Regions from separate parts of the Sinorhizobium chiapasense genome, predicted to be linked through region 4. Evidence: predicted binding sites of a transcription regulator. Region 4 holds the regulator's gene; each other region holds the start of a gene.
The links. Region 4 encodes PhoB, which activates phosphate uptake and scavenging genes when phosphate is short. Its sites were predicted from a motif close to TGTCATNNANCTGTCAT; they were not measured.
Positions count from the first base shown of each region.

Region 1: the regulator PhoB is predicted to act here: its motif matches at 2,202-2,218, upstream of RB548_RS18340 (NAD-glutamate dehydrogenase).
Region 2: the regulator PhoB is predicted to act here: its motif matches at 1,934-1,950, upstream of RB548_RS29090 (DUF1045 domain-containing protein).
Region 3: the regulator PhoB is predicted to act here: its motif matches at 1,073-1,089, upstream of RB548_RS05435 (esterase-like activity of phytase family protein).

Region 1 covers NZ_CP133148.1:3,843,714-3,846,818, reverse strand. The annotation lists gene RB548_RS18340 (NAD-glutamate dehydrogenase) at 1-1,977, opposite strand, end outside; gene pdxY (pyridoxal kinase PdxY) at 2,261-3,105, shown strand, end outside.
Region 2 covers NZ_CP133152.1:949,741-952,845, reverse strand. The annotation lists gene phnN (phosphonate metabolism protein/1,5-bisphosphokinase (PRPP-forming) PhnN) at 1-7, opposite strand, end outside; gene RB548_RS29095 (alpha-D-ribose 1-methylphosphonate 5-triphosphate diphosphatase) at 4-1,143, opposite strand; gene RB548_RS29090 (DUF1045 domain-containing protein) at 1,145-1,852, opposite strand; gene phnE (phosphonate ABC transporter, permease protein PhnE) at 2,030-3,105, opposite strand, start outside.
Region 3 covers NZ_CP133148.1:1,134,756-1,137,860, forward strand. The annotation lists gene lon (endopeptidase La) at 1-389, shown strand, start outside; gene hupB (DNA-binding protein HupB) at 611-883, shown strand; gene RB548_RS05435 (esterase-like activity of phytase family protein) at 1,202-3,105, shown strand, end outside.
Region 4 covers NZ_CP133148.1:156,728-159,832, forward strand. The annotation lists gene pstB (phosphate ABC transporter ATP-binding protein PstB) at 1-401, shown strand, start outside; gene phoU (phosphate signaling complex protein PhoU) at 548-1,261, shown strand; gene phoB (phosphate regulon transcriptional regulator PhoB) at 1,496-2,179, shown strand; gene RB548_RS00740 (GcrA family cell cycle regulator) at 2,260-2,778, opposite strand.

The DNA of each region.
Region 1 (3,105 bases), 650 kb from region 4:
ATAGCGCGCATAGGCGCGCAGCACCGTGACTTCGCGCGCGGTGAGGCCCGCAAGCAGGATCAGACGGTTGAAGGTGTCGTCCTCGGTCGTGCCGTTCCAGGCGGCGAGAAACGCCTCTTCGAGCGCCGGACCTGTCTTGGCGAGATTGAGCGCATGTCCGTCCCGGTGAACGAGCTCCATGTCGTGCAGCACGACGTGCCGTTGTTCTTCCGCATGGGAGGTGACGCCGATGTCGTAGGTCTGCTCGCTGATCACGCGGAAGCCGAGGTTTTCCAGAAGCGGTACGCGACGCGAGAGCGAAACCGGATCCTCCGCGTGGAAGATCTTGAGTTCCAGTGTGTCCGGCCTTTCCTGCTGTTTATGATAGAACGAGATGCGGATCGGGTCGTCGGCCTTGCAGGCAGCGATGTCGTGGAGGTCGTCATACGCCTCCGTCGGCGTGAAGGCCGCCTGATAGGCTTCGCCAACCGCGATCTCGATGCCGTCCTTGCGGGCAAGCAGGTTGAAGCGATCGGTCCAGCGAGTGACGATGCTGCGAACTGCCTCCTCGAGCTTGGCCTGCGGAACCCGCGGTGTCTTGCCGGCGTAGCGGCCAATGATGAAATGGACCCGTGCCAGCCCGCCTTCGGGGAAGGCCGGGTAATAGGCGGAAACGCGGCCGTCATAGGCCGTCTTCAGATAGTTGCCGATCTTCTCGCGCACATCGGAGTCATATTGCTCGCGCGGCACGAAGACGAGGATCGAGACGAAGCGGTCGAAGTGGTCGATACGCGGCAACACCCTGATGCGCGGCCGATCGCTGAGTTCGTTGATCTGCTCGCAGAAGGCGGCGAGCAGCCCCACGTCGATCTGGAAAAGGTCGTCGCGCGGATAGGATTCCAGCGTGTTTGCCAGCATCTTGCCGGAATGGCTCTGGGGATCGTAGCCGAAATGGTCGATGATCTTTTCGATCTTGTGCCTGAGCAACGGTATTTCCGAAGCCTGGCGGGTGTAGGCCGTCGACGTGAAGAGGCCGACGATGCGCAATTCACCGACCACGTTGCCGGAGGCGTCGAAGCGCTTGACGCCGATGTAGTCCATATAGGCACGGCGGTGGACGACGGATTTCACATTGGCTTTGGTGACGATCAGGAACTCGGGCCCCTCGAGGAAGGCGAGGATTTCCGGCGTCGTCAGCACGGCATCCTTCCCCTGGCGCAGCACGCGGACGTCAGGATTGGAGAGAAGGCCGAGGCCCCTGCCCTTGCCGCGTTCGACCTTCGCCTTCTCGCCCTTGCCGGAATAGGTGTACTCCCGCATACCGAGGAAGGTGAAATTGTTGTCCCTTAGCCAGCGAAGGAAAGCGAGCGCCTCGTCACGATCACTCTTCTTGCGCGACGCATTGTAGTCTTCCAGTTCCTGCATCGCCTGCTTAAGCAATGCCGTCATCGCCGGCCAGTCGTGGACGGCCTGATGGACCTGCTCCAACACCTCGGCAATGCGCTTGCTCAGCGAACGCGCTTCGAGCGGCGCGAGCTTGTTCAAGTGGATCTGGATATGGCTCACCCGGTGGGCCGGGTCGCTTTCCTCTTCCGGATCGAACAGCTTGATGGCTTTGCCGGGTTCCATGACCAGAATGGGATGGATCGCGAGGTGGATGTCGCGGTGGGTGCTCGTCACCTCGCCCATGACCGAATCATAGAGGAACGGCATGTTGCGTTCGGTGACGGCGATGATCGAGACATCGGTGCCACCCGGCGCGACCCCTGGTACGGTTTCGACCGAAACCTGCGGCTTGCCGCCGTCCCAGCGCGCCAGTTCCTTGCGCGCATGCGCGGCGGTCAGCGCCAGCATGTCGGCGGTGTAGAGATCGAGGTCGTCATTGCTTGCCCCGCCGAAGAGGATCTCAGGCGCCAGCGCCTCGGCGCCGATCTTGCTTGCAGCCGCCTTGGCCGCGTCGATATGCCTGTCCCGTTTCGGATTGTATTTCACGCCCATGAACTCTCTCCCCATTCGTGATAGAAGAACCTATCAGAACCATGGCCAATGGCGACCGTTTTATGCTCGATTTCGGCAAAATCGAGCCGAAGTTTGGAGAAATTCACGCGATTTCGGCCTAAATCCATTTAAATCGAAGGCGATTTTGCAAAAATTGCTCGAAAAACCGTAGAAACGAACGAAAACGCCGAAGTGCTGTTTCCGTCCCTGTCTGACACGCCCTGTTGACAGGCCAGTGACAGTCGCGCGATCACACTTCGATTCGAAGAAGTGGAATTGTCCGATGCCCGAAATGCCTGCAGCACCCGGCGCCGTCATCGTCATTTCAAGCCATGTGGTTCGCGGCACCGTCGGCAACCGGGCTGCAGTCTTCGCACTGGAGACGCTCGGGCATCGCGTCTGGGCCGTGCCGACGGTGATCCTGCCATGGCATCCGGGTCACGGCCGCTCGACACGGGTGACGATCGCCGACACGGACTTCCGATCGATCATCGATGATCTCGTCAATGCGCGCTGGATTGGTGAAATCCGGGCCGTTCTGTCAGGCTATCTGGGCTCGCCGGGCCAGGTCGACGGGGTTGCGCAACTGGTGACGGCGTTGCGCCAGCGCAATCCAGAGCTTCTGTATGCGTGCGATCCCGTCATCGGCGACGGCAACGGCCTTTATGTTTCGGCCGAAATCGCGGCCGCGGTGCGCGACCGGCTGCTGCCGCTGGCGACACTTGCGACCCCCAACCGGTTCGAGCTCTCCTGGCTCGTCGGGGCAGCACTTGAAACGAATACGGCGATCCTCGACGCGGCACTCGGTCTCGGACCTTCACGCGTGCTGGTGACCTCGGCGATCCCGATGATGACCGGTGGCACGGGCAATCTCTACCTGTCCGGCAGTCATGCGCTGCTCGCCGAACACCGATTGGTCGACAATCCGCCGAAGGGCACCGGCGATCTGTTGGCGGCCGTGTTTCTGTCGCGGCTGCTCCAGGGGCTTCCGGAAGAGCGGGCGCTGCAGATGGCGACCGCCAGCGTGTTCGAGATCATTGCCCGCAGCCGCAAACGCGATGCCGACGAGCTGACGCTCGAGCAGGATGCCTCGAGCCTCGCGACGCCGATGGCCATGGTGCAGATGCG
Region 2 (3,105 bases), on a different replicon from region 4:
CCGTCATGCGACACGCCGTCCTTCGCGCCAGACGGAGCGAACAACTGGAATGCCCTCACGGCGATGGACGCGCGCGATATCGGCGCGCAGTCCGACAGCAATCCGGCCGCGATCGTCGAGACCGACGGTGCGCGCCGGCGTCGCTGTTACCATGGCGATCGCCTGCGGCAGATCGATCGCCTCGACCTCGTCAGCCAGAACGAACGGCGCATGGATGAGGCTGAAAGGCACATAATCGGAGGAAAGCACATCGAGAACACCACGCTCGGCGAGATCGCGGGCGGCGATGTTGCCGGAATGAGACTTGCCGCGCACGATATTGGGCGCGCCCATCAGAACGCTCAGGCCGGCGCGATGCGAGGCTTCGGCTGCCTCGAAGCTCGTCGGGAATTCCGCCAAGCGGATGCCGTAGCCGATCGATTCCTCGACATGCGCCACCGTCGCGTCGTCATGGCTGGCAATGGTGATGCCGCGTTCGGCGCACGCCTTCGCCAGCGCCGTACGATGTGGCGCGGCGTACCGGGCGGAAAGCGCCTGCTGGCGCTCGACGAACTCGGTGAAGGCCTCGTCCGAAAGGCCGCGCTTCGTCTTGTAGTAGAGCGTGTACTGATCCATCGTCTGGAACTGACGCTGTCCCGGCGCGTGGTCCATCAGCGAGACGAGCCGAACTTGCGGGTCTTGTTGAAAGTCCTCGTAATGCTCGAGGACGTCGGAGGTCGAAACTTCGCAACGCAGATGGATGAGGTGGTCGGCGCGCAAGCGGCCTTCCTCCTTAGCCTGTGCCAGGGCGTCGGCCATGCTGCGCATCTCGCCCTTCTGGAAGCCGCCATCCTCGTCCGAACCCAGACGCAGGCAGTCGAAGACCGTGGTGATGCCGGAGGTGACGACCTGGGCGTCATGGGCCTGGATCGCCGCGATCTTCAGCCAGCGCACGCCCGGGCGCGGCGAGTAGTGCGCCTCCAGATGATCGGTGTGGAGTTCGATCAGGCCGGGCAGTAGGTAGTCGCCGTCAAAATCTTCGCCCGCGCTGCTTGCCCCTTCCGAAATGTCGGCGATGCGACCGTCACGGATGAGGACGGAACCGTTGACGATCCTGTCCTCGAGAACGATGCGGGCGTTGCTCAAAACCTGTTCTTTGCTCATCTCATGCGATCTTTCGTTGGGACGCGCCGCCAAGCGGCAGTAGGGAATGAACCGTAAACGGCGCGCCGCGATGGGGCTCGACGAAAAGTGCCACGGTCGAAACGTCGAGCGGCTTGCCGATGAACTCCTCGAATGCGGCGGTGAGCGTCTCGCGCATCACTCCTTCCGTCTCCGTCGGCACCGGTCCCGTCAGCGTCAAGTGGAACTGAAATTCCTCAAAGACGTAAGGGTAACCCCACGTCGTAAGATATTCCCGCTGACGCAGCGTGAGCTTCTCCGGATTGCGGCGACCGACATCGGCGTCCGATAGCGGCGCCCGGAACGGCTCGAAACGGCGAACGGCCTGTTCCGCCAGGTTTTGAAGAGGCTGGCAGTCTTCGGCTGCGACCAGCGCGAAAAAGGGACCGATCTGGTGAAGCACGATCCGCGGCACGTCGAAGGGTTCGATCTCCGCCGCAAACTCGTCGAAGGCCGCGAGCAGATCCGCTTCGCCCTTGCCTTCTGCGAGCTCGAACGGCGCCTTCAACGTTCCGTGAAAGCCGTATCGGCGCGGATCTGCCGTCAACGCCATCTGATTTTCGCGCCCGAGCGCCGGGACTTCCGGCCAGCTGAGTGCTCCGTCGACAAAGGCGTCGCGGCCAAGCCAACGGGCTGCGGTCTGCGTCAGCCGGTCATCGGCCGGCGGCGCGAAATAGATTGCATAACGCACGGGTCTCACTTTCTGTATCGACCGGCCCGCCGTCCGGCGGGTCGATGTTCGCGGGGTGCGATGCGCAGCTAGCCGATTTGCATGACAACATCATGATGACTTCGGTGCGAAACGCAATTCGGGGCGGAGCGGCCGAGGAAAAGTGTGTGCGGCTTCCGCCCGCCTCCCGCTCTGATTCTAATGCGTCTTGCGTCCCATCAGCCGCGAGCGGCACGCGTTTGAGATGCTGTCGAAAATGAAGACAACTATCAAGATCAGAAGCACCATGTAGGCGACATTTTCCCAATCGGAGTTGGTGCGCATCGCCTCCCACAATTTGAGCCCGATGCCGCCGGCGCCGACGGCGCCGATGATCGTCGCCGAGCGGGTGTTCGATTCCCAGAAATAGAGTGCCTGGCTGGCAAAGACCGGGAGGACCTGCGGCAGCACGCCGAAGCGCTGTACCGCGATCGGCGTCGCGCCGACCGATTTCACGCCCTCGCGCTGCTTGTCGTCGATGTTTTCGAGCGCCTCGGAATAGAGCTTGCCGAGCGTGCCGGTGTCGGTGAAGAAGATCGCCGAGATGCCGGCAAGCGGGCCGGGGCCGAAGGCGCGCGTGAAGAACAGCGCCCAGATGAACATGTCCACCGACCTCAAGAAATCGAAGAAGCGCTTGGCGAGTTGGTTGGCAAGAAAGTTCGGCGTGACGTTGCGCGCGGCGAGGAAGCAGAGCGGAAAGGCGATCAGCGATGCGAACAGCGTGCCGACGAAAGCCATGACGACCGTCTGCAACAGTTTGGTCCAGACGTCGAGATGCTGCCACTCCGCATTGTAGAGAATGTTGTTCCAAGCAAGCGAAAGGTTGGAGCGTGCCGGATCGATCCGTTCGCCGGCGACGATCAGCGAGGCCACTTCGCCATAGGGCTTTCCGAAGAACGGCGAGTTGGTGTCGAAGAGGAAGTTCGCCCAGCCGAAGAAGCGATTGCGGATCGAGACCTCGTCGCCTTCGACCTCCGCCCAGCCGGTGAGGCCGAAGGAGAGCGTGATCTTTTCTCCCGGCCGCTTCTGCATGGCCCAGCGGGGCAGCGGACCCTGCGGCGTTACCGTATCGGCGCCGTCCACGGTCATTATCAGCGTCTCGCCGCGGTGCGTCGCCTTTACCACGCCGCTGGCAGCCTCGATGCTCGTCGACCGATCGAAGGCAATCAGTGCGCGCGTGACGACCTCTTCGCTACGGGTCTCGATGCGGTCCGGTGCCTGGGCCGTTTGGGCAT
Region 3 (3,105 bases), 980 kb from region 4:
ACGGGCCGTCGGCGGGTGTTGCAATGGCGACGGCCATTGTCTCGGTGATGACCGGCATTCCGATCTCCAAGGACGTAGCGATGACCGGCGAGATCACCCTGCGGGGTCGCGTGCTGCCGATCGGTGGTCTGAAGGAGAAGCTGTTGGCGGCTCTGCGCGGCGGTATCAAGAAGGTGCTGATCCCCGAGGAGAACGCCAAGGATCTCGCCGAGATCCCGGACAATGTGAAGAACAACCTCGAAATCATCCCCGTTTCGCGGATGGGCGAGGTGCTCGAACATGCCCTGACGCGTCGCCCCGAACCGATCGAGTGGGACCCGGCGAACCAGCCGGCGCCGGTCGCATCGGTCGATTCGCAGGACGAAGCCGGCGCTTCGATCGCGCACTGATCAAGCCCGGGAAGGGGCGGGGGACTGTGTCCCGCTTGCGCCCCTCGCCAGAAAAACAAGGAAGACCGGCACTTTGCCGGTCTTTTTTGTTGTAAAAACCCTCCGCAAGCCTTGCATTCCAAGGGATTAGGCGCAATTGGGAATGGCAAGACGTGGGCGATGCGCAAGCTGCCCCGGCTTAACAAGACAGTCGTTTCGAACCAATTGAAAGGGGTGGAAACATGAACAAAAATGAGCTCGTGTCTGCCGTTGCTGAGAAGGCCGGACTTTCCAAGACCGATGCGTCTTCTGCAGTTGATGCAGTTTTCGAGACCATCCAGGCTGAACTGAAGAACGGTGGCGATATCCGCCTCGTCGGTTTCGGCAACTTCTCCGTGACCCGCCGCGAAGCCTCGAAGGGCCGCAACCCGTCCACGGGCGCGGAAGTCGACATCCCGGCCCGCAACGTGCCGAAGTTCACGGCCGGCAAAGGCCTCAAGGACGCTGTCAACTAATCTGGTGTTTGCGGGTTCCAGAACCCGGGCGAACATCTCATTATACCCTGTTTTGCCGTTTCCCTTGTGAGAACATAGGCAGCAGAGAGGTTCATGTTTCATCTGCCGCGGCGCCGCTTGATGGCGGAGGCAAGCAAGCAGATCAACTGAGGCCCGGTTCGCCCGGGCCTCTTTTCGTTTCCGCCTCCGTGTCATTGAGCTGTTACACGACGGTTGCAAAAGCCTCCCATCCGGCGCGTAAAACGATCAGCGATTCCGGATGCCAACAGCGGCACAGTGCAGGGGCTATTTGCCATGTGTCGCGACACGGAGGGACACATGAAGACATTTTCAATCACCACAGCATTGGCGGCAGCGCTCGCCGCATCGACGGCATCTGCCGTCCACGCAGACCAGGTTTTCAACCGCATCGCATCCTTTGCCGTCGCGGATAATCTTCCGGAAGGTGCGGATCGCAAAGCCGCGACCTCGGCCGAAATCATAACGGCAAGCGAAGACGGCAACACGCTCATCTATTCCGACAGTCCCGGAAAGCGCATCGGCTTCATCGACATCACCGATGCTAAGGCACCGAAGGCAGGCGGCATCGTATCTTTCGATGGCGAGCCGACGTCCGTTGCAGTCGCTGGCGCGAAGGCGCTTGTTGCCGTCAATACGCGCGAAAGCTTCACCAAGCCCTCCGGCCTCATCGCTGTCGTCGACCTTGCGACGAAGAAGATCGACACGACCTGCGACCTTGGCGGACAGCCGGACTCGGTTGCGGTCAACAAGGACAAGACGCTTGCCGCAATCGCGATCGAGAACGAGCGTGACGAGGACGTGAACGACGGCAAGATTCCGCAGATGCCGGCCGGCGATATCGTCATCCTCTCTCTGAAGGACGGCGTCGCGGATTGCTCGAGCATCAAGCATGTGGCGCTGACCGGTCTCGCCGAGATAGCCGGCGAAGATCCGGAGCCGGAATTCGTCGCCTTCAACGGCAAGGACGAAATCGCCCTGACGCTGCAGGAAAACAATCACCTCGTCATCATCGACGGCAAGTCCGCGAGCGTAAAGGCGCATTTCTCCGCAGGCACCGTCGATCTCAAGAACATCGACACCAAGCGTGACGGCGCCATCTCGTTCACCGGCGAGCAGGCCGGCGTAAAGCGGGAACCGGATGCCGTGAAGTGGCTCGACGACAACCGCCTGGTTGTTGCCAACGAGGGCGACTACGAAGGCGGCGCGCGCGGCTTCACCATCTTCGATACGACCGGCAAGGTACTGTTCGAATCCGGTGCAGCCCTCGAACATGCGATCGCGGCGATCGGCCACCACCCCGAGAAGCGGTCGTCGGCAAAGGGTGCCGAGCCGGAAGGCATGGAACTGGCGCAATACGGCGAAGACAGGCTCTTCTTCGTGCTCACCGAGCGCGCCTCGATCGTCGGCGTCTACAAGGACACCGGCGCCGAGCCGGAACTGCTGCAACTCCTGCCGTCTGGGATTGGACCCGAGGGCGCCGTTGCCATCCCGGGTCGCAATCTGTTTGCGACCGCCAACGAGACTGACCTCGTCGAGGACGGCGGTGCGCGGGCACACGTGATGATCTATGAACGTGGGGAGGGCGAGCCGGCCTATCCGCAGATCCGCTCGGCGGAGAAGGACGGCCTGCCGATCGGCTTCGGGGCGCTCTCCGGTCTCGCGGCTGTTGCAGAGAAGCCGGGTTTCTTGCGCGCTGTCAGCGACTCCGTATTTTCGTCGCAGCCGACGATCTTTACGATCGATGCCACGCAGAAGCCCACTCTGATCACGGAAGCGCTACGGGTCACCCGCGACGGCGCTCCCGCGCAGAAGCTCGACATCGAAGGCGTCGCCAATGATGGCGAAGGCGGCTTCTGGCTCGCCTCCGAAGGTGATGCGGACAAGCTCTACAGCCATGCGCTCTTGCACGTGAACAAGAAGGGCGAGATCAAGCAAGAAATCGCGATCCCGGCAGAGCTGCGTGCAAGCGAGACCCGTTCTGGCTTCGAGGGTATCGCGACGGTGGGCGAAGGGGACAACCAAGTCCTTTGGATGGTGGTCCAGCGTGAATGGAAGGATGACGAGAAGGGCTTTGTCAAGCTCGTCTCCTACAAGCCGGCGAGCAAGGAGTGGGGCGCCGTGCGCTATCCGCTCGACAAATCGGAAGAAGGCTGGGTCGGCCTTTCGGAAATCGCCGTCCACGGCGACTATGCCTATGTTAT
Region 4 (3,105 bases):
ATTTCGACGAAATCGTCGAAACGAGCCTGCAGAAGGCCGGCCTTTTCAACGAGGTCAAGGATCGCCTGCAAGAGCCGGGCACCGGCCTTTCCGGCGGCCAGCAGCAGCGCCTATGCATTGCGCGTGCCGTTGCGGTCAGCCCCGAAGTGATCCTGATGGACGAGCCCTGTTCGGCGCTCGATCCGATCGCCACCGCGAAGGTCGAGGAACTCATCCACGAACTGCGCGCCAACTTCACGATCGTTATCGTGACCCATTCGATGCAGCAGGCCGCGCGCGTTTCGCAGCGCACCGCCATGTTCCATCTCGGCAATCTCGTCGAGGAGAACGATACGGACAAGATGTTCACCAATCCCGATGACCAGCGCACGCAGGACTACATCATGGGTCGGTTCGGTTAAGCCAGGCGACTAGAGCATCCCGCTTTCAAGTGGAATCGCTGAAAGCGGATAAGATGCTCTAGAATCTAAGCGCTGGAGCGTCCTTTGTGGGTTCATTGAGCGCATGGCGTTCCAGTCAACCGGGTTACGAATTCAAGGAACGAAACATGTCATCCACACACATCATGTCGGCATTTGACGACGAGCTTAAATATCTGACGCGCCGCGTCTCGGAAATGGGTGGGCAGGCCGAACAGATGGTGGCGGATTCCGTCCGGGCGCTGGTGAATTCCGACCTGGCGCTGGCGCAGAAGGTGATTTCCGACGACGCGATCCTCGACGACGCCGAGCGACAAATCGGTGAGAAGGCGATCGTAACCATCGCCAAGCGCCAGCCGGTCGCATCCGACCTGCGCGAGATCATGGGGTCCATTCGAATTGCGGCGGACCTGGAGCGCGTTGGCGACCTCGGCAAGAACACCGCCAAGCGCGTGATCGCGGTCGCCGGATCCGGCATCCCGCGCAAGCTCGCGCGTGGCCTGGAGCATCTGGCGGAGCTGGCCCTGGTCCAGCTCAAGGAGGTGCTCGACGTCTACGCCTCTCGCTCGCCGGAAAAGGCGAACCGCATCCGCGAGCGCGATGAAGAGATCGACGCGATCTATACGTCGCTTTTCCGCGAACTGCTGACCTATATGATGGAAGATCCGCGCAACATCACCCCGTGCACGCATCTGCTCTTCTGCGCCAAGAACATCGAGCGTATCGGCGACCACGCGACCAACATTGCCGAAACGATCTATTACATGGCGACGGGCGCCCAGCCGCAGGGTGAGCGGCCGAAGGACGATAATACGTCGACGCTGGGCTCAGTAACGGACTAGAGCATCCCGCTTTCAAGTGGAATCACTGGAAGCGGATAAGATGCTCTAGAATCAAAGTGCTAGAGCGTCCTTTGTGCGTTCATTTTGAACGCACGGCGCTCTAGGGCGCCCGAGAGCCCGATAGCCGCATGCCTTGGTTTGCATGCGTTAATCTTGTCCGGTCGCGATCTTTCGCGGCCCACAGAGTGTCGCGGTGGCATGATGGCACCCGCGCGTGGGAAGGAGCATGACCGAATGTTGCCGAAGATAGCTGTTGTCGAGGACGAGGAGGCGCTGAGCGTCCTCCTGCGCTACAATCTCGAGGCCGAAGGTTTCGACGTCGATACGATCTTGCGCGGAGATGAAGCTGAAATCCGCCTTCAGGAGCGGCTGCCCGATCTCCTGATCCTCGACTGGATGCTGCCCGGCGTCTCCGGCATCGAACTTTGCCGCCGACTGCGGCAGCGGCCGGAAACGGAGCGCCTGCCGATCATCATGCTGACCGCGCGTGGCGAGGAAAGCGAGCGGGTTCGTGGTCTCGCTACCGGCGCGGACGACTATGTCGTCAAGCCGTTTTCGACACCGGAACTGATGGCGAGGGTGAAGGCGATGCTCAGGCGTGCCAAGCCCGAGGTGCTTTCGACGGTGTTGCGTTGCGGCGACATCGAGCTCGATCGCGAGACGCACCGCGTCCACAGACGCAGCCGCGAAGTCCGGCTCGGACCGACGGAGTTCCGGCTCCTGGAGTTCCTGATGTCCTCGCCAGGGCGCGTCTTCTCGCGTTCGCAGCTGCTCGACGGCGTCTGGGGACATGACATCTATGTCGACGAGCGCACCGTGGATGTGCATGTCGGCCGTCTGCGCAAGGCGCTGAATTTCTCGAACATGCCCGATGTCATTCGCACCGTGCGCGGCGCCGGCTATTCGCTTGAAAGCTGAAGGCCGGCGGCCATCCTTCGATGGACATCAAAAAAAGGGGCGTCACCGCCCCTTTTTCAATTGCGTTCGCGCGAGGCCGGTCAGCGCATGCGCCGGCGTTCGCCGGAAGGCTGATAGGCGAGCCGCGTGTGATAGCTGCAATAGGGCGACGATTCCGGTGAGTCGTTGCCGCAGAAATGGAACTCCTCCTTCAGGGGGTCGCCGATCGGCCACTTGCAGGTGCGCTCCGTGAGTTCCGTCAGGCCGAGGCGTCGCGACATCGGGACGACGACGTTCGGTGCGAGTTCGAGGTCCTGATCGGCGACGAGATCGACTTCGATCTCTTCCTTGAGGACAGTGGCGCCAGCGGTGCGGGTGACGGTGCGGGTGGCGACGCGCGCGGCATAGTTCGGCGCCCGGGGGGCCGACGTGGTGCGCTTCGGGCGTGCGGCAGTGGTCGCGCCGCCGGCCTTGGCTCGGCCCGGCAAGCTCAACCGGTGAACCTTGCCGATCACGGCGTTGCGGCTTACGCCGCCCAGTTGTGCCGCAATCTGGCTGGCGCTCAAGCCCTCGGACCACAGCTTCTTCAGTTTCTCCACCCGCTCGTCAGTCCAGTTCATTTCTGCACTCTCCGTTCTCGGCGTTGGATGGCAGAATCCATCACCACGCTCCGGAAAAACTCCGGAGCTGCAACGCGATAACTCTTTTGGTGACTAGGTCCGCCGCATGCGTCTAGTAATTGAATATTAACCTACTGGCAGGGTGACTCCGTGGCAAGAGTCGCGGGAATCGCGCCGAATCGATTTCGGAGTTTTCCCCAACTTGCTGGCTGGCCGTTGCATTTTTGCAAGCCCCCGCTGGAGGTTTTTTCGCACATCGGAATCCGCGCGTTCAAGCTCGCTGCAAGCCTTGGTTTTGTTGACATTGCGGTGCGAAATAGGAATAGT